3 regions of the Methylobacterium sp. 001424705 genome follow, and region 1 is predicted to be linked to each of the others. Evidence: predicted binding sites of a transcription regulator. Region 1 holds the regulator's gene; each other region holds the start of a gene.
The links. The regulator LexA, encoded in region 1, represses DNA repair genes until DNA is damaged. The targets are predictions, from matches to a motif close to TGTTCNNNNTGTGTTCNG.
Positions count from the first base shown of each region.

Region 2: the regulator LexA is predicted to act here: its motif matches at 6,660-6,677, upstream of ruvC (crossover junction endodeoxyribonuclease RuvC).
Region 3: the regulator LexA is predicted to act here: its motif matches at 6,186-6,203, upstream of AC6EUL_RS14770 (putative DNA modification/repair radical SAM protein).

Region 1 is NZ_JCBANU010000005.1:89,931-100,256, reverse strand. Features, by position in the region: gene AC6EUL_RS06130 (outer membrane beta-barrel protein) at 1-993, opposite strand, end outside; gene AC6EUL_RS06125 (FkbM family methyltransferase) at 1,339-2,169, shown strand; gene sfsA (DNA/RNA nuclease SfsA) at 2,202-2,909, opposite strand; gene AC6EUL_RS06115 (DUF937 domain-containing protein) at 3,073-3,858, shown strand; gene lexA (transcriptional repressor LexA) at 4,212-4,964, shown strand; gene AC6EUL_RS06105 (ComEC/Rec2 family competence protein) at 4,958-7,243, opposite strand; gene gltX (glutamate--tRNA ligase) at 7,411-8,832, shown strand; gene gltA (citrate synthase) at 9,082-10,326, shown strand, end outside.
Region 2 is NZ_JCBANU010000023.1:12,921-23,246, forward strand. Features, by position in the region: gene AC6EUL_RS16895 (class 1 fructose-bisphosphatase) at 52-1,113, shown strand; gene AC6EUL_RS16900 (phosphoribulokinase) at 1,143-2,003, shown strand; gene rpe (ribulose-phosphate 3-epimerase) at 2,035-2,721, shown strand; gene AC6EUL_RS16910 (HAD-IA family hydrolase) at 2,715-3,467, shown strand; gene AC6EUL_RS16915 (hypothetical protein) at 3,477-3,704, opposite strand; gene AC6EUL_RS16920 (YebC/PmpR family DNA-binding transcriptional regulator) at 3,919-4,665, shown strand; gene AC6EUL_RS16925 (methyl-accepting chemotaxis protein) at 4,680-6,146, opposite strand; gene AC6EUL_RS16930 (hypothetical protein) at 6,196-6,390, opposite strand; gene ruvC (crossover junction endodeoxyribonuclease RuvC) at 6,736-7,302, shown strand; gene AC6EUL_RS16940 (hypothetical protein) at 7,385-8,155, shown strand; gene AC6EUL_RS16945 (YceI family protein) at 8,139-8,786, opposite strand; gene ruvA (Holliday junction branch migration protein RuvA) at 8,959-9,576, shown strand; gene AC6EUL_RS16955 ((2Fe-2S)-binding protein) at 9,836-10,105, shown strand; gene bfr (bacterioferritin) at 10,168-10,326, shown strand, end outside.
Region 3 is NZ_JCBANU010000018.1:94,005-104,330, reverse strand. Features, by position in the region: gene AC6EUL_RS14805 (alginate O-acetyltransferase AlgX-related protein) at 1-491, opposite strand, end outside; gene AC6EUL_RS14800 (2'-5' RNA ligase family protein) at 625-1,155, shown strand; gene AC6EUL_RS14795 (phosphatase PAP2 family protein) at 1,246-2,019, shown strand; gene AC6EUL_RS14790 (hypothetical protein) at 2,114-2,485, shown strand; gene AC6EUL_RS14785 (Gfo/Idh/MocA family protein) at 2,618-3,928, shown strand; gene AC6EUL_RS14780 (TAXI family TRAP transporter solute-binding subunit) at 3,968-5,398, opposite strand; gene AC6EUL_RS14775 (regulatory protein RecX) at 5,480-6,097, shown strand; gene AC6EUL_RS14770 (putative DNA modification/repair radical SAM protein) at 6,221-7,435, shown strand; gene AC6EUL_RS14765 (UdgX family uracil-DNA binding protein) at 7,437-8,918, shown strand; gene AC6EUL_RS14760 (monovalent cation:proton antiporter-2 (CPA2) family protein) at 8,923-10,326, opposite strand, start outside.

The sequences.
Region 1 (10,326 bases):
CGTGAAGGCGTAGCTGGCGAGGAGGGCGCCGCCGATGGTTTCGGCACCGGCGAGGCCCAGGACGGCGTTCTGCTCCACGTTGGTGTACTGGACGTACGGCGTCACGATCCAGGGACCGTCCGCATAGGTGTAGTTGGCACTGATGATGCTGCTGTTCTGCAGCGAGACGGGCGTGGCGTACTGGAAGCGAAGGCCGCGACGACCGAACGGGTCCGCGAAGTCGAAATTGGTGTAGCTGGAGAAGTGCGTGCCGCCGTTGATGCCCACCGTGTTGGCGGGGTCGATCTTGTAGGTGATCGCACCCGTGACCCAGTTGATCTCGCCGGAATAGAAGCCGTCGGTCGCGGCGAACGAGGCCGCCCACGGACCATCCGAGTAGTTCACCTGCACACCCTGGTTGATCACGTTCTCCTGGCCGAAGAGGAGGCCGCGCGAGATGTTCAGGTTCTGGAAGGTGAACGGCAGCTCGGAGCCGATCAGGGTCGGCATCCGACCGCCCTGGATCGACCAGTTGTCGTTGATCACGTACTTTCCGAACACGATCGGCGCCGGGGAATACAGCAGGTCCGTCTGGTCGAAGGTGCCGTAGATCGGCAGGCCGAGGCCGGGGATCGAGTAGGCGCCGAAGGCGGCGTAGAACTGGAACGGGCCGTCGGCCTTCTGGATGAAGCCCATCAGGTTTGAGACGTCCACGCGGCCGGCTCGGTCACTCGGCAGCGGAGCGGGCGAGAACGTGTACTGGTTGGGCTGGGTGTAGAAGTAGCCCGTGACCGCACCGCCGACATAGACGTCGCCGAAGGCGCCGAGCGTCAGGCAGGACGGGTTCGGGTTCTGCTTGATGACGCCGCCATAGGCCGGGAAGGTGATCTCGGCCTTGCACGGCGCGGGCGGGGCAGGGACCGCCAGCACCTTCGCCGGCATGTCGGCCGCGAAGGCGCAGACCGAGGACAGCAGGACGGCGGAAAGGGCGAGAAGCGAGCGCTGCATGGCGATGGGAACTCTGCGGGAGGATCTGCGTTGGGGCGACGTTCTCAAAGGTTCCCGGTTACGGCAAAGCTATCCTTTGTGCAGACGCCTATTTTTCGGGCAATTGAGGCCGCTCGAACTGGGTTTCGGTCGTTGTGTTGCCGCAATGGAACAGGTCTGAGCACCAGATTCGGTCTCGACGATTGTCCTCTGCTTCCGAAGTGGCGCGACGGTCAGGTCTGATCTGCGGCCGACCGCATTCGCCCGGAGGGGGCGCTGCGGGCTGATCGGCCCGGAATGTCCGGGACCTTTCGATCCTCCCGCGGCGGCGTCGCTTGCCGCCGCGTCCGTGCGCTGGCATCAGCACGCACGATGAAAGACACGCAGCCCTACGGCACTTACGCTCCCACCGGCCTCGTCGCGCGCATCGCTCGGCAGACGGGCCGGATCTCCTACGCGAGCTGGGCCGGGCGACGCCTCGCCCTGTTCCTGCGCCGCGTGGCGATCGGGCTGCTGCGCGGCGCCCCTCTGGACGTCGAACGCTACGGCGCCCGCATGCGGCTCTACCCCTACAACAACAACTGCGAGAAGAAGGTGCTCTTCACGCCGCAGTTCTTCGATCCGGAGGAGCGCGCACTTCTCCGGGCGAAGCTTCAGCCCGGCTGCACCTTCCTGGATATCGGCGCGAATATCGGTGCCTACGCGCTGTTCGTGGCGGCCTTCGCGGGGCCGCGCGCCCGGATCCTGGCCGTCGAGCCGCAGCCGGACGTGTTCGACCGCCTGACCTACAACATCGCTCAGAATCCGTTCGGAACGGTCAAGGCGGTGGCCTGCGCGGTCGCCGACAAGGCGGGGGAACTCACCCTGTTCGTGGATCCCCGCAACCGGGGGGAATCGAGCCTGAAGATCGTCGGGACGAACGAGGGCGCGCAGATTCGTGTGCCGGCCGTGCCCCTGCTCGATCTCGCCCTCGGCGAGGGCATCGCGCGCATCGACGCGATGAAGCTCGATGTCGAGGGCGCCGAGGACCTGATCCTCGAACCCTTCCTGCGGGCCGCCCCCGCGAGCCTCCACCCGCGGCTGCTCATCGTCGAGAACGGCACCGACCAGTGGCAGATCGACCTGCCCGCCTTGCTCGAGCAGCACGGCTATCGCCGGATCGCTCGCACCCGCCTCAACCTGATCTTCGAGCGGGCCGACTGACGGGCCCGCGCGGTTCTTCTGGGACGCGCGCCCTACAGCACCGGGATGGCGTCGGCCACGGCGATGCCGACCGGGTCGATGCGGCAGCGGTGGGCGTGGACGGCGACGCCGGCCGCCCGAGCGGCCTGAAGCGCCCGGTCGAAGGCAGGATCGAGGTCCCGCGCGGCGTCGAAGCGATCCGCCCACATCTGCACCACGATGATGACCATGGCACGGCCCCCGGCCTCGACGACGGCCGCGAGGTCCGTCATGTGGCGGGCGCTGCGGGCGGCGACGCAATCGGGAAATTCCGCGAGGCCGGGGCTGCGCATCAGGTGACAGTTCTTCACCTCGACATGGCAGGGCGGCATCCCCTCCCCGGTGGCGAGGAAGTCGACCCGGCTGGCCCGGGCGTAGCGGACTTCGGGGCGCAGGCTCGTGTAGCCGGCGAGGCAGGGCAGGCCGCCGGCGGCGAAGGCCTCCGCCACCAGGGCGTTCGGCCGCATCGTGTTGATGCCGACCCATTGCCGGCCGCCGGGCAGATCCGCCTCCACCAGTTCCCAGGAAAAGGGGAGCTTGCGCGTCGGGCTCCGGACGTCGGACAACAGGGCCCGCGCGCCCGGCACCGCAAGTCCCAGCATCGCCCCCGGGTTGGGGCAATGGGCCGTGATCACGGACCCGTCGGCAAGCTGCAGGTCGGCGAGAAAGCGCTTGTAGCGACGCACCAGGCGCGCCTCGATCAGGGGCGAAGGGAAGCGCATCGCGGGTCCGGGGCAAGAAACGGGTTGATACGGGCCCCCGTCGACGGGGAATCGGGCCGTCGTGAGGCGCCCGGGCTGGTCAGTACCGACCGGATGCGACAGAATTCGCGCGGCGCGCCCGGGTCGATGACCGGGAAAGCCGCAGTTCGTCCGCGAGGCCGCCATGTTCAATCTGTTCGACATCCTTCAGGCGCAGGCGGGCCCCAACGCGCAGGGGTTCGGACGGCAGTTCGGCTTGTCGCCGGAGCAGAGCCTGCGCGCGATGGAAGCCCTGCTTCCGGCCCTCACGATGGGGCTGCAGCGGAACGTCGCCCAGGATCCGACCGGCTTCGCCCACCTCTTCAATCTCGTCGGCCCCGCCGCGCCGAAGGCGTCGAGCGCGACGCCGCAGATGGACATGCTGGTCCAGCAACTCTTCGGCTCGCCCCATCTGAGTCAGGCCGTTCTGCAGCAGGCCGCTGCCGTCAGCGGCGTGGCGATGCCGGCCTTGAAGCAGATGCTGCCGATCATGGCCGGCATGGTGGTGGCGGGGATCGTCCACGTCATGATCAACCAAGCGCCTGCCGCGGCGCCGGTCCCGCGCGCCGAGGCGAACCCCTTCGGCTTCCCGCCCAATGCCTGGTCGGAGATGATGCAGGCGTTCCTGAACTCCGGCGCCAAGGCCCCGAAGCCCGCGACGCCCTCGCCCCAGGCACGGCCGCGTGCGGCGTCGACGTGGCTCGCGGCTTCGCCCCGGCCGGAGTCCGCCGCGCCGGACAGGTCGGCCACGGAAGCGCCCTTCGACGTGATGCAGCAGATGTTCCAGACGGGCCTGGAGGTGCAGCAGGAGAACGCCCGCGCGATGCAGCGCCTGTTCGATACCTTCTGGCAGGATCCCCGCAATCCCACCGAGACGGGCGGCAACGGTTCGGGTGACCGGCCCAAGGCAGGGCGCACCGGGCAGCGCTAGCCGAAGACCCGCCGTCGGCGACGCCGGCAGAGGACGGCAGAGAACCGATCGTCGCCGGGCCATCGACCCGAGGGCGCTGCGCCCGGGCGCCCTGCCGACCGGTCAAGACGCCGGCCGTCCAACTCATTCGTCGGATTGGGGCACCACTCGATCGCAGCGATGGCCGCAGCGGCAGGCCGGCGTGGCGCTCGGGCGACGCCCAGATCCGCCCTTGCCGAGGGGATCGAACGGATCGCGCCCGAGAGGCTTGAGATGGGAACCCTTGCAGAACACTTACGGAACGTTTAACGTGTTCGTGGTTTGTTTCTAGTGCCACCCGCCGCGATCCGTGGCGCTAACGAAGAGTGTCCCGCATGTTGACGCGTAAGCAGCTGGACCTGCTCCAGTTCATCCAGCTTCGGATGCGCGAGAGCGGCGTTCCCCCGTCGTTCGACGAGATGAAGGACGCCCTCGACCTGAAGTCGAAGTCGGGCATTCACCGCCTGATCACGGCCCTGGAGGAGCGCGGCTTCCTGCGCCGGCTGCCCAACAGGGCGCGGGCCATCGAGGTGATCCGGATGCCGGAGAGCCTCGGGGGGAATGCGGGCGCCCCGCGCGCCGCTCCGGCCTCCGAGGTTCGCCGCTTCATGCCGAGCGTGGTCGAAGGCGGCAAGGGCAAGGGCCTGCCGGCCGGCGCATCGGTGTCCCGACTGCCGACCACGCAGGCCACCGACGAGAGCGGTCGGGCCGTGACCATCCCGGTGATGGGTCGGATCGCGGCCGGTACGCCCATCTCGGCCATCCAGGAACAGAGCCATTCGGTTACGATGTCGCCGGATTTCCTGGCCGGTGGCGAGCATTACGCCCTGGAGGTGCGCGGCGATTCGATGGTCGATGCCGGGATCCTCGACGGCGACCTGGTGGTCATCCGCAAGCAGGACACCGCCAATACGGGCGACATCATCGTGGCCCTCATCGACGACGAGGAGGCGACCCTGAAGCGCCTGCGCCGGCGTGGATCGTCCATCGCCCTGGAAGCGGCGAATCCGGCCTACGAGACGCGGGTCCTCGGGCCGGATCGGGTGCAGATCCAGGGACGTCTGGTCAGTCTGGTGCGCCGCTACTGAAGGGGGTCCCCGTCCGGTTCATCGCCGGACGGATCCGACGGGTCGCGGGTGCGATCGGGGATTTCCGGTAAGACCGACGCCGGCGGTGTCGAAGATGGCAAGGCCGTTCCCGGCGGGTCCAACGGCTTTCGCAAGGGCGTCGCACGCCAGGGCACGACATCCCCGGGATGCTTCGCGGTGGCGAGGGACGGCCCATCGCGGGTGAGGCGAATCGCGGTCGCACCGTGGGATCCCAGGAAATCCCGGTCGATGACGATCGATGCGGTGCAGCCCCCGGGCGCGGATTGCCGGGTGATCAGGATGTCGGCCCTGGCGCAGTCCTCTCCGAGGGCACGCTTGTCGGTGGTCAGGGCGAGCACGCGGCCGTCGGGTGTGGTCAGGGTACAGCCCAGGCGATCGCAACGCGCGCTGTCGAACCCCGTGACGTCCTGCACCCGTCGGTCGTCTCCATCGGCCTTGAGCCATTGCGCGAGCACGAAGGGGGGCGGCCGGCCAAGGGTGGCGAGCCGCCCGTTGCGCTGGCGGATGGCGGCGCCCGCCCCCTCCCGATCGACGTAGATGTCGTAGCGATCCGGGGCAGCCGCACAGGCGATGCCGATCGCTGCCGGAATGAGGCCGAGCCAGCGCAGCGACGAGGCCGGGAGCGTCAGGACGATCAGGGCGGCGGCCAGGAGGCCGAGGGCCCCCGTGCCGAAGGCCGGGACCACGACGACGGCGTTGCCGAAGCCCGCGATCCAGGTCGAGATGGTCAGCATCCCCCGCACCGCCAGGCCCATGGCCCACCAGACCGGCTGATCCAGCGCGAACGGATAGGCGAGGATGCCCAGAACCGCTGACGGCATCACCGCCAGGGAGACCAGCGGCAGGGTGAGCGCATTGCCCACCAGCCCGAAGGGCTGCACCGTCTGGAAGTGGTAGGTGGCGAAGGGCGCGGTGGCGATCTGGGCCACGAGCGTCGTGGCCAGGGTGCCGAGGACCGCCGCGGTCGCCAGCGCGAAGATCCGGGTGAGCAGGCCGGCACCGTCGCGCTGCCGCCCGCGTCCGGCGATCAGCGGCGCGCAGGCAATCAGGCCGGCCACCGCCGCGAACGACATCTGGAAGCTCGGGCCGAGGAGGCCGTCCGGCTCGCGGGCCAGGGCGATCAGGGCGGCGAGGGCCAGGTTTCGCATGCTGAGCGCCGGGCGATCGACCAGGATCGCGCCGAGCATCACGAGGGTCATGATCAGCGAGCGCTCGGCGGCGATGTCCCAGCCGGAGAAGACGCAGTAGGCCGTCACGCCCACCATGGCGACGGCAGCGGCGATCTTCTTGATCGGCCAGTGCAGCGCCGCGAACGGAACGAGGGCCAGGAGCGCCCGCACGAGCCAGAACACCACGCCGGCCGCCAGGACCATGTGAAGGCCCGAGATCGAGACGACGTGGTAGATGCCGGCGGCGCGCAGGATGTCGTTGGTCTCGGGGCTGATCAGGCCGCGCTTGCCCGTCACCAGGGCCGCCGCCACCGCTCCGGCCTGTCCGCCGTTGGCGTCGGTGATGCGGCGCGTCAGGGCGTTGCGGGCCGCGTCGACGGCGGCCGCGAGGCGGATCTGCCAGTCCGCGCTCTCGGCCGGCGGCCGCAGGTCGACCTTGCCGACGAGGGAGCCCACCGCGCCGATCTCACGGAAGAAGGCATCCCGGGCGAAGTCGTAGCCTCCGGGGCGGGCGGCTTCCGGCGGCGGAAGCAGGCGCGCGGTCGCGGCGATGCGGTCGCCCGGCTTCAGGGTATTCGCCTTGCGGTAGGAGGCCCGCACCCGGACCGGGCGGACCTCGGCGCCGAGGGTGCCGAAGCTCTCGACGCGGAGGATCAGGCGCGCCCCCTCCTCCCGCTCGTCCAGCCCTTCGATGGTGCCCACCAGCGGACCGATCGTGGTGCGGGCGAGGATCGGCCCGTCGACCGAGCGGACGCGCGCGGCGGCCGCCGCGAAGCCCAGGAGGGCGGCGACGGCGGCGAGCACCAGGGCCAGGCCGAACGGGCGCGCCACGAGGAGGGGCGTCGTCGCGGCGAGCAGGGCGGCGGCCGCGAGCGGCGCCAGGAGCGACGGCGTCCCCTGCGTACCGAGGAAGAACGCGAGGATGCCGCATCCGAACGCGACGGCGAGCCAGGCGAAGAGCCGGCGCTGCTCGATCTCGCGGGTCCATCCCGCCCGGAACCAGTCGCGGATCGGCCCGGCGCCCGGGCGACGCGCGGCGAGGTGGCGCGTGATGCGCCCCATCGCCGCCGTCGCCCGCGCCTGCGCCATCGCGAAAACCTCCGGGCGTGCGTCCGTGACCGGGAGCCGGCGATGCGCCCTGCGATCCTGGGAACGGGACGATTCCTTAACGTGTGCCCGCGCGCATGCTACACGCGCGGTTCCGGGCCGGTCGATCCGCTTCCCGCCCGAATCACGAGCCATTCAAGTCCAGATTGATGTCGTCAGCCGTCGTCACGCGTTTCGCGCCCTCGCCCACGGGCTACCTTCACATCGGCGGGGCTCGCACGGCCCTGTTCAACTGGCTCTATGCCCGCCGCTTCGGCGGCCGCATGCTGCTGCGCATCGAGGACACCGATCGCGAACGCTCGACGCAGGGCGCCATCGACGCGATCCTGGACGGCATGCGCTGGCTCGGGCTCGATTGGGACGGGGACGTCATCTACCAATACGCCCGCGCCGCCCGTCACCGCGAAGCCGCCGAGAGCCTGCTGGCCTCCGGCCACGCCTATCGCTGCTACGCGACGCCCGACGAACTGACGGCGATGCGCGAGGCGGCCCGCGCAGAGGGGCGGCCCCTGCGCTACGACGGGCGCTGGCGCGACCGCGACCCGTCCGAGGCGCCCGCCGGCGTCAAGCCGGTGATTCGCCTGCGCGCCCCGACCGACGGCGAGACCGTGGTCGAGGACGGCGTGCAGGGCCGGGTCGTCTGGCAGAACAAGGATCTCGACGACCTCGTCCTGCTGCGATCGGACGGCAACCCGACCTACATGCTCGCCGTCGTGGTGGACGATCACGACATGGGCGTCACCCAGGTCATCCGCGGCGACGACCACCTGACCAATGCGGCGCGCCAGCGCCAGATCTCCGATGCCCTCGGCTGGGAGGCGCCCGCCATGGCGCATATCCCGCTGATCCACGGCGCGGACGGCGCCAAGCTGTCGAAGCGGCACGGGGCCCTCGGCGTCGATGCCTACCGCGACCTCGGCTACCTGCCGAGCGCCCTGCGCAACTACCTCGTGCGCCTGGGCTGGAGCCACGGTGACCAGGAGGTCTTCTCCACCGAGGAGATGATCGCCGCCTTCGACCTCAAGGCCATCGGGCGGTCGCCCGCGCGCTTCGACTTCGCCAAGCTGGAAAACCTCAACGGCCTCTACATCCGTGGCGCGGCCGATGCGGACCTCGTCGCGGCGATCGACGACGTGCTGCCGGCGCTCGGCCCGGCACGGGGGATCGCGGTGCCCATGAGTCCGGCTCTGCGGGAGACGCTCACCGCCGCGATGCCGGGCCTGAAGGAGCGGGCCAAGACCCTCGTCGAACTCCTGGACAGCGCCTACTACCTCACCGCGGCCCGGCCCCTCGTGCCCGACGAGAAGGCGAAGGGGCTGCTCGGCGACGAGGCCCGGAATCGCCTGGCCGCCCTCCTGCCGGCCCTCGAGGGGTTGCGCGATTGGACCGCCGCCGCCACCGAGGGCGCGGTCCGGCAGTTTGCCGAGGCGAACGGCCTGAAGCTCGGCCAGATCGCGCAGCCCCTCCGGGCGGCGCTCACCGGCCGCGCCACCTCGCCGCCGGTTTTCGACGTCATGGCCGTGCTCGGCCGGGAGGAGTGTCTCGGCCGGCTCCGCGACCAGACCGGCTGACCATCGCACTGCAGCAAAATGCCGGTTCGTCCGAGTGCTCCGAGTGGAAGAATGACAAATCGGCCCGGATTTCGCTTCGACGTCGAGGTGAGCCGGGCCGTCGGTTGATGACGGTCCGCCGATCCGCTACCCCCATGCTCGTGTGAGCAAGTGCAGCATGCGCCGCATTTGCACCCCGGATCCGGGTGGTCGATTGCATCGCCACGCGGGCCGACGCCGCCCCGTTGCCACGAAAGGGTCCAGGTCTCCATGAGCGCCTCCAGCACGATCACCGTGGGCGACAACCACGTCGAACTTCCGATCAAGACCGGCACCATCGGGCCGGACGTGATCGATATCGGCAAGCTCTACGCGAAGACGGGCAAGTTCACCTTCGATCCCGGCTTCACCTCCACCGCCTCCTGCGAGTCGAAGATCACCTACATCGACGGCGATGCGGGCATTCTCCTCTATCGTGGCTATCCCATCGAACAGATCGCCGAGCACGGCGACTTCCTCGAAACCTGCTACCTCATGCTGTTCGGCGAGCTGCCGACCCCGGCCCAGAAGGCGGATTTCGACTACCGGATCACGCGCCACACCATGGTGCATGACCAGATGAACCGCTTCTTCCAGGGGTTCCGCCGCGACGCGCACCCGATGGCGATCATGGTCGCCTGCGTCGGTGCCCTCTCGGCCTTCTATCACGATTCCACCGACATCTCGGACGACCAGCAGCGCATGGTCGCGTCGATGCGGATGATCGCCAAGATGCCCACCCTGGCGGCGATGGCCTACAAATATTCGATTGGACAGCCCTTCGTTTATCCGAAGAACGATCTCGACTACACCTCGAACTTCCTGCGGATGTGCTTCGCGGTTCCGTGCGAGGAGTTCAAGGTCAATCCGATCTTCGCGCGCGCGCTCGACCGGATCTTCATCCTCCACGCCGATCACGAGCAGAACGCCTCGACCTCGACCGTGCGTCTCGCGGGCTCCTCGGGGGCCAATCCCTTCGCCTGCATCGCGGCCGGCATCGCCTGCCTGTGGGGACCCGCCCACGGGGGCGCCAACGAGGCGGCCCTCAAGATGCTCGAGGAGATCGGGCATCCGGAGAACGTGGCCAAGTACGTGGCCAAGGCCAAGGACAAGAACGATCCCTTCCGCCTCATGGGCTTCGGCCACCGCGTCTACAAGAACTACGATCCGCGCGCGCGCATCATGCAGAAGACCACCCACGAGGTGCTGGGTCAGCTCGGGATCAAGGACGATCCGCTGCTCGAAGTCGCCGTGCAGCTGGAGCAGATCGCTCTGAAGGACGACTACTTCATCGAGAAGAAGCTCTATCCGAACATCGATTTCTACTCGGGCATCACCCTCAAGGCGATGGGCTTCCCGACCTCGATGTTCACGGTGCTGTTCGCCCTGGCCCGCACCACCGGCTGGATCGCCCAGTGGGCCGAGATGATCGAGGATCCCTCGCAGAAGATCGGCCGTCCGCGTCAGCTCTACATC
Region 2 (10,326 bases), on a different contig from region 1:
CAGTCAAGTCGGCCGGACCCCCGGCCAGGAATGGAAGAAGGACGGACATTCATGTCGACGGTGTCTCTGGAGTTCGGGTCCACCCTGGCGGACTGCCTCGCGAAGACCGTGGCGGCCGATGGGCGGCTCGCCGACGCGGCGGCCGTGATCGCGGCCTGCGCCGAAGCGGCGGTCGATGTCAGCGAGGTGATCGGCCGGGGCATGCTCGGCGGTGCCGACCTCGCCGCCACCGGCGACCACAACAGCGACGGCGACGTCCAGAAGGCCCTCGACGTCCTCGCGCACGAGCGCTTCACGGAAGCCCTGCGCGGCGCCCCCGTGGCGGTGGTGGCCTCCGAGGAGGCCGAGGGCATGATGCCGCTCAATTCCGGCGCCCCCCTCGCGGTGGCGATCGATCCCCTCGACGGCTCGTCGAACATCGGCGTGAACATGGCGGTGGGCTCGATCTTCGGCATCCGCCCGGTCGTGGCCGGTGCCGCGGACTCGATCGCCGCCTTCACCACCCCGGGCTCCGAGCAGATCGCCGCCGGCTTCGTCACCTACGGGCCCGCCACCTCCCTGGTGATCACCCTCGGCCACGGCACCCAGATCTACACCCTGGACCGGGCGACGCGGACCTTCCGCCTCACGCATCCGCGCATCGAGGTGGTGGCCGCGGCCAAGGAATACGCGATCAACGCCTCGAACGCCCGGAACTGGGACGGCCCGGTGAAGGCCTATATCGAGGATTGCCTGCGCGGCTCCGAAGGCCCGCTGGACAAGGACTTCAACATGCGCTGGCTCGGCTCGCTGGTGGCGGACGCCCAGCGCGTGCTCCTGCGCGGCGGCGTGTTCCTCTATCCGGGCGACAACCGGAAGGGCTACGCGCAGGGCCGCCTGCGCCTCCTCTACGAGGCCGCCCCGATCGCCATGCTGATGGAGCAGGCGGGGGCCGGGGCCATCGACGGCGAGCGTCGGATTCTCGACATCCGCGCCACCGGCATCCACGAGCGCGTGCCGCTGATCTTCGGCTCCCTCGACGAGGTCGCCTGCGTGGCCAAGTACTACGATGGCCGCAACGCCGCCGCCGGTCGCTCGCCCCTGTTCGGGCAGCGCGGCCTGATGCGCAGCTAGCGCGCCCGCACGGGACAGCACGCACACAGATGTCGGCGCGTCACCCCATCATCTCGGTCACCGGCTCCTCGGGGGCCGGGACCACCTCGGTCCGCAACACCTTCGAGCAGATCTTCCGCCGCGAGGACGTGAGCGCGGTCTACATCGAGGGCGATGCGTTTCACGCCTACGATCGCGACACCATGCGCCGCATGATGGTCGCGGAGCCGAACCTCAGCCACTTCGCGCCGCGCGCCAATCTCCTGCCGGAGCTGGAGGAGGTCTTCCGCACCTACGGCGAATCCGGAGGCGGCCGCACCCGGCACTACGCCCACGATGCGGCGGACGCGGCGCTCTACGGCACCGAGCCCGGCACCTTCACGGACTGGGAGGCGTTCGCGCCGGGATCCGACCTGCTGTTCTACGAGGGCCTGCACGGCTGCGTCGTCGACGACAACGTCGACATGGCCCGCTACGCCGACCTGAAGATCGGCGTGGTGCCGGTGATCAATCTCGAGTGGATCCAGAAGCTGCACCGGGACCGCTCGTTCCGGGGCTATTCCACCGAGGCCGTCACCGACGTGATCCTGCGGCGGATGCCCGACTACGTGCAGACCATCTGCCCGCAATTCACCTGGACCGACATCAACTTCCAGCGGGTGCCGACGGTGGACACCTCGAACCCCTTCATCGCCCGCTGGATCCCGACGGCCGACGAATCGCTGGTGGTGATCCGCTTCAAGGACCCCAAGGGCATCGACTTCTCCTACCTGATCTCGATGATCCAGGGCTCCTTCATGAGCCGCGCCAATTCGATCGTCATCCCGGGCGGCAAGCTCGACCTTGCCATGCAGCTCATCCTGACCCCGATCATCATGCAGCTCGTCGAGCGCAAGCGCCGCATGGCCTGAGCGCGGTCACGAGGCTCCGGAGGAACCCACCATGAACGGCCCGATCATCTCGCCCTCGATCCTCTCGGCGGATTTCGCCGCGCTCGGCGAGGAGGTGCGCGCGGTGTCCGAGGCCGGGGCCGACTGGATCCACCTCGACGTGATGGACGGACACTTCGTGCCCAACCTCACCTTCGGCCCGGCGGTGATCAAGGCCCTGCGGCCGCACTCGACCAAGCCCTTCGACGTGCACCTGATGATCGCCCCGGCCGATCCCTACCTCGCGGCCTTCGCGGAGGCCGGCGCCGATGCGATCTCGGTGCATGTGGAGGCCGGCCCGCACATCCACCGCTCGCTCCAGGCGATCCGGGATCTGGGCAAGCGCGCCGGCATCGCCCTCAATCCGGGGACGCCGGCCTCGGCGATCGAGCCGCTCCTCGACCTCGTCGACCTCGTCCTGGTGATGACGGTCAATCCGGGCTTCGGCGGCCAGAGCTTCATTCCCTCGACCCTGGAGACCATCCGGCGGATCCGGGCGATGACCGCCGGCCGCGCGATCGACATCGAGGTCGACGGCGGCATCGGCCCCGAGACCGTGGCCCTGGCCGCCCGCGCGGGCGCCAACGCCTTCGTGGCCGGCAATGCCGTGTTCAAGGGCGGGCCGGCCGGCTACGCGGACCGGATCGCGGCGATCCGCGCGGGCGCTGCGGCGGTCGGGGGCGGTCCCCTCTCATGCTGAGGGCGCTGATCTTCGACGTCGACGGGACGCTCGCCGAGACGGAGGACCTCCACCGGCAGGCCTTCAACGGCGCCTTCGCGGATCTCGGCCTGCCCTGGTCCTGGTCCCCGGCCCGCTACGCCGATCTTCTGACGGTGATGGGCGGCAAGGAACGCCTGCGCCACTACGTCGAGACCGAGCACGCCGACGCGGTCGAGACCCTGCGCCCGCGCCTGGGCGACATCCACGACCGCAAGACCCGGCGCTATGGCGACCTCGTGGAGGGCGGCAGCCTCGCCCTGCGCCCCGGGGTGGGCCGCCTGATCGCGGAGGCGCGGGCGGCCGGGCTCAAGCTCGCGGTGGCCAGCACGACGAGCCGACCCAACGTCGACACCCTGCTGCGGATCAACTTTCCCGCGGGCGACGTCCCCTTCGACGTCATCGCCTGCGGCGACGAGGCGCCGCGCAAGAAGCCGGCCCCCGACGTCTTCGATCTCGCGCTCGCGCGCCTCGAGGTCTCGGCCTCGGAGGCGATCGCCTTCGAGGATTCCGCCGCCGGCATCCGCTCGGCCCTCGATGCCGGATTGCCGGTGATCGCCACGCGCAGCCGCTACACCGAGAGCCACCGCCTCGACGGGGCGTTCTCGGCGGTCTCCGATCTCGGCGAGCCCGGTGCCCCCCACCGGCACCTGTCCGGATATGCCTGGCCGGACGGCGTCGTGACCGTGGCCGCCCTGCGCGACTGGCACGCGCGGGGCACCGGCTGAGAGCGGACGTCAGGGCCCGGGGCGCCGCGTCCCGCCGCGTCCGGGCGGCGCGCCCTCGGCGCGGGTCGGAAACAGCATCGCGCCGGCGACGATCCCGAGCGCGCCCGCGAGGCCGAGCTTGAGCCAGCGCGGTGTCGTCGGCGCGTCCCGATGGGTCTGCGCGTCCGGCCCGGGCCGGGCGCGGAAATCCCTGCCGGAGCTTTCGGGCCGTGCCCGATCGATGGCCTGCTGTGTCATCGCCCCAGGATAGTCCCTGTCCGCCGGATAGCCATGGGGGATACCGCCCGCGGCCGCGCACGCTGCGGCGCAGCGTTGTCAGGGGCGCGGCCCGCGGCCTATAAGCCGGCCAACCCCGTTTCCGTCCGGCTTCGCGGACCCGCCGCCCCGGCACATGGCCCCGGCACCTGGCCCCCGCGATCCGGTCTCGTTCCTACCAGTCTAGGGTCACGTCATGGCCGGCCATTCCCAGTTCAAGAACATCATGCACCGGAAGGGCCGCGTCGACGCGGTCCGCTCGAAGCTGTTCGGCAAGCTCGCCCGCGAGATCACCGTCGCGGCCAAGCTCGGGCTGCCGGACCCGGCGATGAATGCGCGTCTGCGCGCCGCCATCATCGCGGCCCGCGCCGAGAACGTGCCCAAGGACAACATCGAGCGCGCGATCAAGAAGGCGCAGGGGGCCGATGCGGAGAGCTACGACGAGATCCGCTACGAGGGCTACGGCCCCGGCGGCGCCGCCCTGATCGTCGAGGCGCAGACCGACAACCGCAACCGCACGGCCAGCGATGTGCGCTCGGCCTTCACGAAGTCGGGCGGCAGCCTGGCGGAGACGGGCGCCGTCTCCTTCATGTTCGACCATGTCGGGGTGGTGGAGTTCGACGCCAAGGTGGCGGATGCCGACACCATGCTGGAGGCCGCCATCGAGGCCGGCGCCGACGACGTGCGCTCGGACGAATCCGGCCACGAGATCACCTGCGCGCAGGAGGCCTACGGCGAGGTCTCGAAGGCCCTGGAGGCCCGCTTCGGCGAGCCGCGCCGCACGGCCCTCGTGTGGAAGGCGCAGAACACCATCGAGGTCGACGACGAGACCGGCGAGAAGCTGATCCGCCTCGTCGAGGTGATCGAGGACCAGGACGACGTCCAGAACGTCTTCGTGAACTTCGCGCTCTCGGACGCCCTGATGGAGAAGCTCCAGGGCTGATCGAAGCCGGCCCGTCAGGCGGCCTTCAGGGTTTCGAGGACGCGGTTCACCTCGGTGCCGAGCTGATCGGCCTCCTGCGCCAGCGCGGAGGCCGAGACGAGAACCGAGGCGGCCGCGGCACCCGTCGCTTCGGCCGACTGGGCGACGCCCCCGATGGTGTCGGTGATCGCCCCCGTGCCGGTCGCCGCCGCGCCCACGTTGCGGATGATCTCCCGGGTCGCGGAGCCCTGCTGGTCCACCGCCGCCGCGATGGCGTCCGCGGTCCGGCTCATGGTGCGGATCTGCGCGGCGATGGCCTCGATGGCCGTCACCGCCTCGCCGGTCGTCCCCTGGATCGCGTGGATCTGCTGCGTGATCTCCTCCGTCGCCCGGGCGGTCTGGCTGGCGAGTTCCTTGACCTCGGCGGCCACAACGGCGAAGCCGCGACCGGCCTCGCCGGCCCGTGCCGCCTCGATCGTCGCGTTGAGGGCGAGCAGGTTGGTCTGGCCGGCGATGCCCGAGATCAGGCCGACGACGTCCCCGATCCGGGCCGCGCCCGTGCTCAGGGCGTGAACCAGGCGGCCGGTGGCATCGGCCTGCCCCACCGCGCCCTGGGCCATCCGGGCCGAATCCGCGACCTGCCGGCCGATCTCCGCGACGGTGGCGCCGAGTTCCTCGGCCGCACCGGCCACCCGACCGACATTCTGCGCGGCCATCTCGGCGGCGCCGACCACGGACCCGGCGCGCCCCGCCGTGCCCTCTGCCGTTCCCGTCATGGTCTGCGCGCTGCCCTGCAGCGCCCCCGCCGCCTGCGTGACCCGGCTCAGGATGCCGCTCACCGTCGACTCGAAGGACCGGGCGGTCTGCCGCAGGGCGGCCCTGCGCTGCGCATCGGCGCCCGCCCGCGCCAGCGCGGTCTCCGATTCCAGAGCCTGCATGCGCTCCATCTGGGCGCGGATGGCGCCCTCGGAGGCCGCCTGCGCCGCGAAGGCCGTCGCGAGGGTGCGGGCGACCCAGGCCAGCACGCCCGTTTCGAGGATCAGGATGACCGCGTGCAGCATCACGCGGGCGAGGTCCGAGCGCTGGGCGGCGCCGGAGAAGATCAGGGCCGGCATCGCAAGGTTCAGGGTGAGGTGGTGCCCGGCGACGGCGGCGGCGCAGGCCACCAGGATGGTCCAGTCGCACCAGGCGACGCTCACCGCCAGGCCGGCGAAGAAATACATGTGCAGGTCGACCTGCCACGGATGCCCGGCGAAGGCCGAGAGCAGGATCGCGGCCATGCCGATCAGGGACAGGCTGCTCACCAGCCGGGTCGCCGGGCCGATGGCGGAGCGCCGCCACATCAGCGTGCTGAGGCCGGCGAGGCCGCCGGCGACCGACACCGGCACCAGCATCGGATTGCCGGCGATCCAGGCCGCGAGCACGACGATCGGCAGGTGCAGCCAGAGGAGGCCGATGAGGAAGCGGCCGAAACGCTGCCGAAGGGTGTCGAGGGTCGTCATCGCCGGGTCGGATCCAGAGGGGAGCGTCGGGGTCTTCGGGTCGGAGCGATCAGGTTCGCGAGGCGGGCGTGCAGCCCGTCGCGAACCGGGCGTCGGGGACGAGCCGGGCTCCGGACGCGTCGAGCCGGGAGACGCGGTCGGAGGATCCGGCGCGCGCCGCCAGACCGGCCGGCAGGATCGGGGTCGCGAGGATCGCCACGGGTCCGCGGAGCCGGTTCGGGCGATGGGCCTGGGCGTCGATCACGAGGAAACCCGTCCGCCTGAATGGTGTCCTGTGAGAATACGGGCGAACAGTCTAAGGAGCGGTTACAGGGCCGTCTGGGATCGGGGAGGTCCCCGCGCCGGTCTGCCTGTCTCGTCCGATCGATCCGCGTCCTTCGTAAAGACCGCCCCGCGCGGACGCATCGCGTCCGTTTGGTCCGACGAGAGGTCCGGATTTCCTTGCGACGGGTTTGTTCGGTCCGTCGCGCCACCGCGGCCGCCATCGCCGCGGCGCGGATTGGCATAACGCTCCGTTCACGGTATGTCCCTAACGCTCGGACGGCGCGATCTTCGCGCCCGGAGCCGCGCCAGCCATGACCCAGTCCGCATGACCGTTCCCGTTCGCATCCTCGGCATCGATCCGGGCCTGCGGCGCACCGGCTGGGGCGTCGTCACGGCCACGGGGACCAAGCTCGCCTACGTCGATTGCGGCGTCGTCACCTCGGACGGGGACCTGCCGCTCGCCCTGCGCCTGCGCGAGCTCTACGAGGGCATCACCCGCATCGTCGGGGCCTTCCAGCCGGACGAGGTCTCGGTCGAGGAGACCTTCGTCAACAAGGACGCGCAGGCGACGCTGAAGCTCGGCCATGCCCGCGCGGTGGCGCTGCTGGTCCCGGCGCTCGCCGGCATGCCGGTGTTCGAGTATTCCGCCAACCTGATCAAGAAGACGGTCGCGGGCTCGGGACATGCCGACAAGGTCCAGATCCAGGCCATGGTGAAGTTCCTGCTGCCGAAGGCCGAGTTCAAGGTGGCCGACGCGGCGGATGCGCTCGCCATCGCCATCACCCACAACAGCCACCGGGGCGCCCATGCCCTCAAGCGCCAGCACGCCCCCGTGGCCGGGACGAGCAGCCTGGCGGCGGCCCGCATCGCGGCGGCCCTGGCGCGCACCTGACCGCGCCGCGCCCTGGACTCCGCCCGGGCGCTTGTGCAGTGCCTCTGTGCGCGACGCGCGCGCGGGGCGGAGATCGAACGGAATGGCCCACCAGGGAACGACGCGGCCGGCGCTGCCGGTCGGCGAGACGCTGCGGGAGGGCGTGCGGTCCGCGCTTCCGGCGATCCGCGCCCTCGGCTCGGCGACCACCGCGGCGTTCCTCGTCGTCCTGGCCAAGGAGGCGGCCCACACGCTGATGGGCGACCCGACGCGGCCCGCGCGCTTCCAGGACGACCTCTTCCTGGTCGACGGCCTCTGCACGATCCTGCTCGCCCCCTACTGGATGGCGATGTTCCGGCTCCTCCTCGGGGCCGACGGCTCCGTGCGGGCGGTCGTGGCGGGCCGGGCGGGGCCGTTCCAGGACTTCCTCGCCCTCGAGCTGTTCTGGCTCCTGGTCAGCGGGGTGCTGGACCGGGGCCTCTCGCCGGAGCGGCTCGGTCCGGGTCCGCTGATCGTCGGCCTGCTCGCCTGGATCGCCCTCCTGCTCCTGCAGATCTGGACCAGCCTGCTCGCGCCGGCCCTGGCGGTCGGCGCCCCCGAGGCGACCCTGCGCGGCGTGCTCGCGATGACCCGCGGATCGGCCGCCCGGATCGGCGTGATCCTCGTGGCCACGATCCTGCCGCTCGGCCTCGTGGACCGGATGCTGCACGCGCCCGAGCGCTCCGGGGCCGACCTGCCCCCCGTCGTCCTGGCCGTCCGGATCCTCGCCTCCAGCCTGATCGACATGGCGCTGCTCGTCCTGGTGACGGCCCTCCTCGCCGCGATCTACCGGCGCCTGGGGCCGCCGGGGCGCGGCCTCACTCCACGGCCTTGAACTCGCCCTCGAGCCGCAGGGACACCTCGTCGCCGAGGAGCGGCAGGAAGGCGTTGATGCCGAAATCCGAGCGTTTAATCACCGCCCGTCCGTCGAAGCCGACCGTGTAGGCCTGGTTCACCGGGTTGATCCCGGCCTGGTTGAAGGTGGCGTCGAAGGCCACCGGCCGCGTCACCCCCTTGAGCGTCAGGTCGCCGTTGACCCGCGCGGTGGCGGGGCTCGTCGGCTCGATGCTGGTCGCGGTGAACGTGGCCTTGGGGAACTTCGCGGTATCGAAGAAGTCCGGCGCCTTAAGGTGCTGGTTGAGCCGGTCGTCGAGGCCGTTGACGCTGTCGGTGCCGATGGTGACCGTGAGGGTGGATTTGGCCGGCTCCTTCGGGTCAAGCACCGCCTGCGCGGTCACGTCGGTGATCTGGCCGTAATAGGTCGAGAAGCCGAGGTGGCTCACCGACCAGGTGATCTTGCCGTGGGCGGAATCGAGCACGTAGGCGCCCGGACGCACCTGGGTTGGATCGCTGGAGGGCGCGGCCGGTGCCGGCGGGGTCGGTGCCGGTGCCGGCGTCTCGGCCGCCCGGGCCGCGCCGGCGGTGAACAGGAGCCCGGAGGCGAGGAGCAGCGCGGTCTGGCGCATCGAGACGGTCATCCGTGTGTGTCGGGCAGGGCGCCTTTGATTTCACGAACGCCGCGCGGCCTCAAGGCGGGCCGGCCGCCGTCGCGACGGAGCACATGGCGCTCGGGCGCGCCGGCCTGTAGGCAATCCGCCGACGGATGGGCATCCGGCGGCGCGAGGGATGGGCGAGGCGATGATCGGCAAGCTGAAGGGCGTGGTGGATTCCTATGGCGAGGATTTCGTGATCCTCGACGTGCAGGGCGTCGGCTACGTGGTCCACTGCTCCGCCCGGACGCTCCAGCGCCTGCCCGGCATCGGCGAGGCGGCGGACCTCGCCATCGAGACCCATGTCCGGGAGGACATGATCCGGCTCTACGGCTTCCGCTCGGATGCCGAGCGCGAGTGGTTCCGCCTGCTCCAGACCGTGCAGGGCGTGGGCAGCAAGGTCGCCCTCGGCCTGCTCTCGGTGCTCGAGCCCGGGGCTCTCGCCTCGGCCATCGCCATGGGCGACAAGGGCGCGGTGGCGCGGGCCCCCGGTGTGGGCCCGCGCCTCGCTGCCCGCCTCGTGGCGGAGCTGAAGGACAAGGCGCCGGCCTTCGCGCCCATCGATCCCGCGGTGATCGCCCTGTCCGGTGCGGTGGAAGCCCACACGGCGCCGCAGCCCGTCGCCGACGCCATCTCGGCCCTGGTCAACCTCGGCTACGCCCCGGTCCAAGCCTCCGCGGCGATCGCCGAGGCCCTCAAGAACGCGGGCGAGGGCGCCGAGGCGAAGACCCTCATCCGGCTGGGATTGCGCGAACTCGCCCGGTGACGGCCCGTCGATCGTTGGCGTGCGACGGAATTGTGCCCTTGACGCTCGCCATTCCCGTTGCCAGTTTGGAAGGAGACAGCTAACCTGCTGAAAGTAAAGCAGTTTTCAATTATTCTAATCTACGCGCCAATCCGATGCACGGGCTCAGCTTTTGCGCTCTGGCGTCAACACCGCCTCAGATTCGACGAAGTGGCCGGGTGAAACCCCCACCCGGCGGCCTCTACCCGACACGCGAGCCACGCACGAGTCACGGTCCCGCATGATCGTCTGTTCCTGCAACGTCCTGTCCGATCGCGCGGTGCGCGCCTGCCTGCATCGCGGCCCGGATTGTCCGCGCACGCCGGCCCAGGTCCAGGCCTGCCTCGGGTGCAGCCCGAAATGCGGGCGCTGCGCCCGGACCATCCGCGGCATCCTGCAGAACGCCCTCGAAAATGCCCGCGATGAGGCCGCGCATGCGTGCACGGCGACTTGCGCGAGCTCCTGTAGTTTGGTCAAGGTCCAGGCTGCGGAGGAGGGGATCGCCGCCTGAGCGCCCATTCCGGGTGCTGAAGCTCCCCTCCGGCTTAACGTGCCTCAAGGGAGATTGGGCGGATGAAGGGTGATGCGAAGGTCGTCGAGTACCTCAATCGGGGACTGCGCAGCGAGCTCACGGCGGTCAGCCAGTACTGGCTCCATTTCCGCATGCTCAACGACTGGGGTTACATCGAGCTCGCCAAGTTCTGGCGCAAGGAATCCATCGAGGAGATGAAC
Region 3 (10,326 bases), on a different contig from region 1:
TCGCGCACCCGGGTGGTCTCGTAGCGCTCGCGGGCATCGAGATCGGCCGGGGGCACCGCCCCGCAGGCCCGCATCAGCACGCCGTAGGCCAGCCGGCAGCCCTCGTAGTTCCAGTGCGTGTCGGTGCGGTAGTAGAGCGGCACCGCGCCGTCGCGCGCCGCCCGCATCGGCGCCAGCAGGTCGACGTAGTGGGGATTGTTGATCAGCCGCCGGGCCAGCACGCGGGTGGGCGCCTGGAGCGGATCGAAGCGCAGATCCTGGGTCCGGTCGTCGTAGACCGACAGCTTCTCGGGCACGACGACGTGCACGTAGCGGATGCCAAGCGCCTGGGCCCGGGCGGCCCGCGCCGCGACGAGCTTGACCCAGCCGCGCAGGCGCCACCACCGGGACAGGCTGGCGCGATACTGCTCGAGGACACCGTTCGTGCCTCCGATCAGGAAGAGCCAGCCCTCGCGCCCCACATGGACGATTTCCCGGTGTTTGCGCCGCATCGGGGCTCTCTACCCGGCCCGGACCGCCCTGAACAGGCCGGGCGGCGGCGGCCACGCCGCGGACCGTGGCGGCGCCCGGCCCTGGACGCAGCTCCCGCCCGCGCCATCTCCCTGCCTCACGCCGGATCGGACCATGACAGACTACACCCCCACGCCCGACCCGCTGATCCTCACCCTGGGGATGGATCCCGACACCTTCGCGCGGTTCGACGGCCTGCGCCGCCGGCACTTCCCGCAGGCGCTGAACCACATCCCGGCCCACGCGACCCTGTTCCACCACCTGCCGGGCCCGAGCGAGCCGGGCATCGTCGAGACCCTGTCGGCGATGACCCGGACCCAGGCGCCGCCGGAGGTGGCGGTGACCGGCCTGCGCTTCACCGGGCGCGGCGTCGCCTACGTGCTCGCCTCCGACGCCCTCTCGGCCTTCCGGGCGCGGCTCGCCGACCCGTTCGAGGCTTTGGGCGAGGGCCTGACCGCGCAGGATCGGCAGGGCTGGCGCCCGCACGTCACGGTGCAGAACAAGGTCGATCCCGGCACCGCCCGGACGCTGCACGCCGAGCTGGAGGCGGATTTCACGCCCTTCCGGTTCACGGCGCCGGGCCTTCTGCTCTGGCGCTACCTCGGCGGTCCCTGGGAGCGTCGCGCCAGCTTCGCGTTCGGGTAACGCCGCGTCCGCCCGGATGGAGGACGCCCCGCCGATCCGCTATGCCGGGAGCCCCCAGCCCCCCATCGACCAGTTCGCGAAGACGCCCGCATGAAAGCCCTGCCCTCCGGCTACCGCAACAATCCGCTCGTCACCCGGGCGAACGCCCTGCGCCTGGCCCTGCGCCTGAACGAGGTCGGCCCGGTCCTCGCGCTGCTGGCGGTGAGTCTCCTCGGCTACGGCTTCTTCGCCCTGGCCAACGAGGTCGGCGAGGGCTCGACCGCCGCCCTCGACCGCAAGATCCTCCTCGCCCTGCGCAATCCCGCCGATCTCTCCGACCCGATCGGGCCGCGCTGGCTCGAAGAGACCATGCGCGACATCACCGGGCTCGGCAGCGTCTTCACCATCGTGTTCGTGACGGCAGCGGCCTGCGCCTATCTGGCGATGACGGGGCGCCGGCGCATCGCCGTCTTCGTGGTCGCGGCGATCGGCGGCGGCGAGATCGCCTCGACGGTGCTCAAGATGTTCTACCAGCGCCCCCGCCCGGACCTCGTGCCCCACGGGATGGAGGTGTTCACCGCGAGCTTCCCCAGCGGCCACGCCATGATGTCGGCCATCGCCTACCTGACCCTGGCGAGCCTGATCGCCCGGGTGGACCGCCAGCGCGGGGTGAAGATCCTGGTGCTCATCGTCGGGGTGTCGATGACGCTGCTGGTGGGGCTCAGCCGCATCTATCTCGGGGTGCACTGGCCGAGCGACGTGGTCGCCGGCTGGTGCGTCGGAGCCGCCTGGGCCGCCCTCTGCTGGTTCGTCGCCCTGGTTCTGCAGCAGCGCGGCGACGTCGAGGCCCCGACCCGTCACGGAGAGCCGGAGCGGACGCCTTAACCCTACCGGACGATGAATCGCTCCGGCGCTTTCGCCCACCGGCACCGGGAGGCCACAACCCTGTTACCCCAATGCCACTTCTGAAGAGGGTCACATGGGTTCGATCACCCGCGAGCGTCGACAGGGCAACCGGCTGCGGAGCCTCCTCGGCGCCGAGATCCGCATCGCCCCGCACGCCTCCGACACGGCCTGCCTGATCCGGGACTGCGGTCCCGATGGCTTGCGCCTCGCGCTCAGCGACGGCGTGCCCCTGCCGGAGATCTTCGACCTCCACATCCGCAAGACCCGGCAGATGCGACCGGTACGCCTGATCTGGCGGGGCGACGATTGCGTCGGCGTCCAGTTCGTGCCGGACCCGCCCGCCGCGGTGCCCATCCCCATCGGACTCATGCGCGACCTTCGGGCGGCGCGCTCGGAGATCGCGTCCCTGCGGGCCCGCCTGGCCGCGCGGGGCGACGAGGCCTGAGGGCGGCAGCGATCCGGTGGCGCAGGCCGTCGGATCGCCGGAACCGCGTTTCTCGCCGTGACGTTCCCGAAGGAGCAGGCCGGCGGTTCTCCATCCGCGGCCCCTGTCCCGCCGGAACCGACAGCGAGCTTCATGACGGATGACATCCCCCTCTCCCGCCGCAACGTCCTGCGCGCGGGCAGTGCGACCCTGACCGGCCTCGCCCTCGGGGCGACGGGCGCGGGCGCGCAATCGGGCCCGCCCGGCCCCTCGGTCCCGGCCGATACCGGCGCGGTGCAGGGCGGCAAGGTCATGTTCCCGAACTGGCGCGGCCCCGGGGACCGGGCGCCCCCGCCGCCCCCCGCCCCGATGCCGCCGGGCCAGCGCGTGGGCTTCGCCATCGTGGGCCTCGGACGCCTCAGCCTGGAAGAGATCCTGCCGGCCTTCGGCGAGACGAAGCGGGCCCGCGTGGTCGCTCTGATGTCGGGCACCCCTGCCAAGGCGAAGCTCGTGGCCGAGCAGTACGGGATCGCGCCGGAGGCGGTCTACGGCTACTACGAGTGGGACCGCCTCGCGCAAAACCCCGCGGTTCAGGCCGTGTACGTGGTGACGCCGAACGCCGTCCATCGCGGGGACGTGCTGGCCGCGGCCAAGGCCGGCAAGCACGTGCTCTGCGAGAAGCCGATGGCGAATTCCTCCGCCGAGGCCCGGGACATGATCGCGGCCTGCGCGGCGGCCAAGGTCAAGCTGATGATCGCCTATCGCTGCCAGTACGAGCCCTACAACCGCGAGGTGGCGCGTCTCGCCCGCTCCGGTGAGGTCGGCCGGACGCGCCTGATCCAGGCCTTCAACGGCCAGACCACCGGCCTGCCCCAGCAATGGCGCCTGAAGAAGGCCCTGGCCGGCGGCGGTGCCCTGCCGGATATCGGGCTCTACTGCCTGAACGGCGTGCGCGCCCTCACCGGCGAGGAGCCCGTCTCGGTGGAGGCACAGATCCATTCGCCGGAAGGCGATCCGAAATTCGCCGAGGTCGAGGAGTCGGTCTCCTTCACCCTGCGCTTCCCCTCGCAGGTCATCGCGCAGTGCCTGACGAGCTACGGGGTTCACGAGTCGCGCCGGCTCCAGGTCCATACCGACCGGGCCGCCATCGACCTGCAGAACGCCTTCGCGTATCGCGGCCAGCGCCTGGTGATCGCGCGACCGGACGGGCAGGCGGAATCGCAGGACACCCGCATCCTCGCGCAGAAGAACCAGTTCGCCCTGGAGATCGACCACATGGCGCGCTGCATCCAGGAGGATCGGCGCCCGCGCACCCCCGGCGAGGAGGGCCTGCAGGACCAGGTGCTGATGGAGGCGATCTATGAGGCGGCCCGCACGGGCCGGCCCGTCACGGTCGGCCCGCCGCCGGGCGCACCGAGCGGCCTCGACGTCACCCGCGGCCCCGAACTCGACGCGGCGGGCTGATCCCGGACGTCCGCCGCGTCGCGATCGGGTCTCGGCCGGCTACTCCGCCGCCGGCGTGTGGAGCGAGAGGAGGCGGGCCGTGCGAGCGTGGTCCACCGCCCGCCCGCTCTCGATGTCACCCGCGCCGAGATTGCGGCGCTCGTCATTGATCGCCGCATGGACCGCGTCGATGGCCAGGATGAGGGCGCTCACGGTGCGGTTGTCGATGTTGCGCTCGCGGGCATGCTGGACGACGTCGGCCACGAGGTCGTCGGTCTCGCGCACGAGGCCGTCGAGGTCGGCCTTGCCGGTGGCGGCGCGCACCTCGCGCAGGATGTCGAGGAGCCGGTCGAGGACGATGTCGATGCGCTCGCGCCGCTTTCGGGCGAGGCGCTGGGCGACCCAGGCGACACCTGAGCCGACGGTGCCGCCGAAGAACGCCAGCAGGTAGATGTAGTCCTCGTAGCGCTCGAACATCGTCTGCTGTTCGCGCTCGAAGTAGTCCACCGCGCCGGGATGATTCGGCAGGCGAGCGCTCGTGGCCGCGACGGTGGAATCGAAGTCCGGCGCCTTCATCAGGTTGGCGATCGGCGCCAGGGGCGCCAGCTTCGAGCGCCACTCGAACAGGTGCTGGGTCACCGAGGCGACCGTGAAGCGGCTGACGCCGCCGCGGGCCATCAGCCGGTAGGAGGCGCCCACCGTCTTCACGTCCTCGTCCGGGCGCTTCGGGCGACCGCCGAAGGTGCCCGCCGGGATCGTCACGGATTGCAACTCGGGCATCCGCTGGATGATCGCCCCGCCATCCGGCACGGAGACGAAATTGATCTTCTTCTCGGCCGAGGCCGCCTCGACGGCACGCACCGTCGAGATCGCCGCCTTCGAGGCCGGAGCGGCGATGACCGCCACCGCGTCGACGCGGCCCTCCGCGATGGCGCTGGTGACCTCCTGGGGGGTGAGCGGCACGAGGGCGATCCGGGCCGGGCCGAGCCCGGTTTCGGGGACCGGCTCGGCCGCCGGCTGGGCGGAGAAGTCGTAGAAGGCGAGGAGGTTCGTCAGGAACGGCATGTCGGCGGCGTGCCGCTCGACCACGCCGAGGCGCTTGCGCGCGAGGTCGGGGAAGTTCTCGATGCCCGCCGCTTCCGGCGCGGCGATCAGCAGGGCCTCGTCGTGCAGGATCGCCAGGGTGAGCCCGTTCTCGGGCAGGAGGACGTCGGGCCGGACCACGGCGAGGTCGGCCTTGTTGCGCTGGAGCGCCTCGGCGCTGTCGCGCACGTCATCGTAGAAGTTCAGCTTGAGGCGGACATCCTCGCGACCGCGGGCCAGAGCCTGGGCGTAGGTCTGAAGCAGGGTCGCCTCGGCGCCGTCCCGGGGACCGACCGCCACGGTCAGGGTGGTGGGACGCGACAGGTAGACCAGCATCCCCGCCACGACGGCGAAGCCGAGCGCCAGAAGGACGAGAAGCCACTCGCGTCTCACGAGAAATGCCGGCATGGCAGGAACGAGCCTTTGTCCAGCGGGATCACCATATCTGCGAGACCGACCCCCGAACCCCGTCCGGATCGTGAAGAACCGATGACACCGCGAAACGTTGCGTCCCGCCGCCCCACCGGAGCCGCACCGGATGACCGGGCCGAGGTCAAACCGCCCCCGCCCGTCACCCCCGCCTATCTCGAGCGGGCGGCCCTGCATTACCTCGAACGCTACAGCGCCTCCGTGGCGATGCTGCGGCAGACCCTGAAGCGCCGGGTCGACAAGCGCTGCCGCCTGCGCGGGGAGGAGGCGAGCGCCTTCGCCGAGGCGATCGAGGCCACGGTCGCCCGCGCGGTCGGCGCCGGCCTCGTCGACGACGCCCGCTTCACCGCCGGGCGCCTCGCGGCCCTGCGCCGACGCGGTGCCTCCGCCCGGGCCCTGTCGGCCAAGCTCGCCGCCAAGGGCGTGTCGCGCGAGCAGGTGGCGAGCGCGATGGAGGCCGAGCGCGAGACGGCGGAGGCGGGCGTCGACCTCGAGGCGGAAGCGGCCCGGGCCTATGCCAAGCGGCGGCGCCTCGGACCCTGGCGCCGGCCCGGGACGCGCGAGGCCCATCGCGACCGGGATCTCGCCGCCATGGCCCGCGCCGGCTTCCCGTACGGCCTCGGCCGACGGGTGATCGAGGCCGATCCCGACGCCGAGCCCCTCGACCACGAGGCTTAGCTTCGGGACCGGGTTCCGGGCTTTGGTTCCCCGATATAAGGCTGCGACATCGCGGCGGCGGAGAAAGCCCGAATCCGCACGCGAAAACTTGAACGAAGCGCGAACGAGGCGCATTTCTCGTCGATGGACGAAACGCTCGCGAAGAAGCTGCGCATCCTCGCCGATGCCGCCAAGTACGACGCCTCGTGCTCGTCGTCCGGGGCGCCCAAGCGCACGGCCGGCAAGGGCGAGCTCGGCTCGACCACCGGCGCCGGCATCTGCCACGCCTATACGCCGGACGGGCGCTGCATCTCGCTCCTGAAGATCCTGCTGACGAATTACTGCCTGTTCGACTGCGCCTACTGCGTGAACCGGCGCTCCTCCAACGTGCAGCGGGCGAAGTTCTCCGTCGAGGAGGTCGTGACCCTCACGGTGGAGTTCTACAAGCGCAACTACATCGAGGGCCTGTTCCTCTCGTCGGGCATCATCAAGTCGCCCGATCACACCATGGAGCTGCTGACGCGGGTGGCGAAATCGCTGCGGCGCGACCACGGCTTTCGCGGCTACATCCACCTGAAGTCGATCCCGGAGGCGAGCCCCTGGCTGATCGAGGAGGCGGGCCTCTACGCCGACCGTCTGTCGATCAACGTCGAGTTGCCCACCGAGGCGAGCCTGGAGCGCCTGGCCCCCGAGAAGGACGGCGCCATCATCCAGAACGCCATCGCGCAGATCGGCGAGCGCATCGCCGAAGCGAAATCCGAGAAGCGCCGGTTCTCGCCGGCCGGGCAGTCAACGCAGGTCATCGTCGGGGCCGACGCCACCACGGACGAGGCGCTGATCCGCAAGAGCGCCCTGCTCTACGGCTCCTACAACCTCAAGCGGGTCTACTACTCGGCCTTCAGCCCGATCCCGGACGGGTCCACCATCCTGCCGCTGACCGCGCCGCCGCTCCAGCGCGAGCACCGCCTGTACCAGGGCGACTGGCTGCTGCGGTACTACGCCTTCACCCCCGACGACGTGGCCGATGCCACCGAGGACGGGATGCTCTCCCTCGACATCGACCCGAAGCTGGCCTGGGCCCTGAAGCACCGGGCGCGCTTTCCCGTCGACGTGAACGCCGCCGACCGCGAGATGCTGCTGCGGGTGCCGGGCCTCGGCGCCCGGGCGGTGGACAAGATCATCCGGGCCCGCCGGCACACCCGCCTGCGCCTCGACGACGTCGCCCGCCTGACCTCGGCCCTGAAGCGGGCGCGGCCCTTCCTCATCGCCGCCGACTACCATCCGGCGGGCGGCCTCACCGACCGGCTCGACCTGCGGGCACGGCTCGCCGACCCGCCCAAGCAATTGTCGCTGTTCTAGGATGGCGGGCGCACACCGATCGGCTCCTCCCTCCCCCGCGGAGGGGACAGGGTTCGGGCGCGGCGCGCTCGAAGCCGTCGACCTCTCCCCGGGCGCCGACCTCGAGGGCTTCCGGGCCGCGGCCCGTCGCCTCGCCGGCCGGGGCATCCCGCCGGAGCGGGTGCTGTGGTCCATCGGCGAAGCGTCCGGGCTGTTCGGGGCGCCGCCCCCCGCGCCCTCGGAGGAAGCTCCCTTGAGCCTGCCGCGCGGGGTGGGCGAGATGGTCGCCCGGGTGGTGCTGCACCGCGACCCTGAGCGCTACGCCCTGCTCTACGATCTGATCTGGCGCATCCAGCGCGGCGAGCGGCGTTTGCTAGAGATCTCGAGCGACCCGCTGGTCCATCGCCTGGAGCGGATGCGCAAGGCCATCGCCCGCGACCTGCACAAGATGCACGCCTTCCTGCGCTTCCGCCGCGTGGAGGGCGATGGGCCGGAGCGCTTCGTCGCTTGGTTCGAGCCGGACCACCACATCCTGGGGGCCGCCGCCCCGTTCTTCGTCGATCGCTTCCGCGGACTGGACTGGACCATCCTGACGCCGGAGGCCTCCGCCCGCTGGGACGGCGATGTCCTCGCGTTCGGACCGCCAGGGCGACGCGAGGACGCACCGGCACAGGACGGATTCGAGGCCGGCTGGCGCGATTACTACGAGAGCACGTTCAACCCCGCCCGGACGAACCTCGCCGCGATGCGGGCGGAGATGCCGAAGAAGTACTGGCGCAACATGCCCGAGACCGCCGCCATTCCGGGCCTCGTCCGGCAGGCGGCGGCGCGGACCGGCGCCATGATCGAGAGGACGCCGCAGATGCCGGTCAAGCGCAATCCCGCCCGGGCCGTCGCGGCCATGGCGGACCAGGCCCCGGATTCGCTGGAGGCGCTCAACGCCCTCATCCGGCGCTCGGAGCCGCTGGTCCCCGGCGCGACCCAGGCCGTCCTCGGCGAGGGGCCGCTGGGCGCGTCCATCGCCTTCGTGGGCGAGCAGCCGGGCGACCAGGAGGACCGCCAGGGGCGCCCCTTCGTCGGCCCAGCCGGGCAACTGCTCTCACGGGCGATGGCCGAGGCCGGGATCGCGCGAGGCGAGGCCTACCTCACCAATGCGGTCAAGCACTTCAAATTCGAGGAGCGGGGCAAGCGCCGCATCCACCAGAAGCCCACCGCCGGCGAGGTCAGCCACTATCGCTGGTGGCTCGACCGGGAGCTCGATTTCGTCGCGCCGAAGCTCGTGGTGGCGCTCGGCGCCACCGCCGTACTGGCGCTGACGGGCAAACAGATCCCGATCACCCGGGCGCGCGGCCCGGCGGATTTCGAAAAACCCTATGCGGGCTTCATCACCGTGCACCCGTCCTACCTGCTGCGCCTGCCGGACGAGGCGAAGGCGGAGGCCTACGCGGCCTTCGTGGCCGATCTCCGCCGCGTCCACGACCTCGGGCGCTCCCTGGCCGCCTGACGCCTCACGCCCCCTCCTCCTTGTGGGGGCGCAGCTCCGGCGTGACCTGGTCGATCGCGGTCTCGATGGGGGCGGAGCGGCTCTCGACCCGGGTGCTGTCGACGAAGATGCGGGCCTCGCCCTCCTTCAGGCCGAGGCTGCGCAGGGCGTAGAGGGTCATGCCGAAGGCCAGTTCGCGCTCGGCCATCAGCACGAGTCCGACGCCCTGCTCCTCGAAGTGGCGGCGCTCGCCGTCGTTGTGGGTGCGCACCAGGGTGTCGATGCCGGGATGGATCTCCCGGGCGAGCTCGACGATGCGCCGCGTCGTGTGGGCCTCCGGGGTCGCGACCACGATCAGGCGGGCCTGGGCGATGTCGGCGGCCTGCAGGATGCCCGGCGCCGTGGCGTCGCCGAACACCGCCTCGATGCCCTCCTGGCGCAACTCCAGGACCCGGCGGCGGTCGCGGTCGAGGACGATGTAGGGCAGGTCCCAGGCCTTGAGCGCCTGGCCGATGGTACTGCCGACCCGACCATAGCCGATGAGGATCGCGTGGCCCCGATGCGGCGGGCTCTCGCTGGTGACCGCCAGGGCCGCGGCGCCCTGGCGCTCGAAGCGGGCGGCCAGGGCCGGACGCTCGGCGACCTTGCGGCCGACCCAGTCGGTGAGCGCGAAGAACAGCGGGTTGAGGGTGATCGACAGGATGGCGCCGCCGAGGATGAGGTCGCGCCCCTCCTCCGGCAGGAGCTTCAGGGACAGGCCGAGGCTGACGAGGATGAACGAGAACTCGCCGATCTGGGCGAGGCTCGCCGCGATGGTGAGGGCGGTGCCCAGCGGATGCCGGAAGGCCAGCACGATCGCCACCGCCGCCAGGGACTTGCCGATGAGGATGACGCCGAGCACCGCCAGCACCGAGAGTGGCTCGCGGATCAGGATGCCGGGGTCGAACAGCATGCCGACCGAGACGAAGAACAGCACCGCGAAGGCGTCCTGCAGCGGCAGGGAATCGGCCGCCGCCTGATGGCTGAGGTCGGATTCGGCGAGCACCATGCCGGCGAAGAAGGCGCCGAGCGCGAACGAGACGCCGAAGAGCTCCGCCGAACCGAAGGCGATGCCGAGCGCCAGGGCCAGCACCGCCAGGGTGAAGAGCTCGCGCGAGCCCGTGCGTGCCGCCTGGTCGAGGAGCCAGGGCACGAAGCGGCGTCCGCCCACCAGCATCACGGCGGCGAAGATCCCGACCTTGGCCAGCGTCAGCCCCAGGGTCAGCCAGATGTTGCCGTCCCCGGCATGGTGCGCGACGCCCGCCCCGTCGCCCCCGAGGGAGGGGGCCAGCGCCGGCAGCAGCACGAGGGCCAGCACCATGGCCAGATCCTCGACGATGAGCCAGCCCACCGCGATGCGTCCCTTGTCGCTGTCGAGGAGCCGACGCTC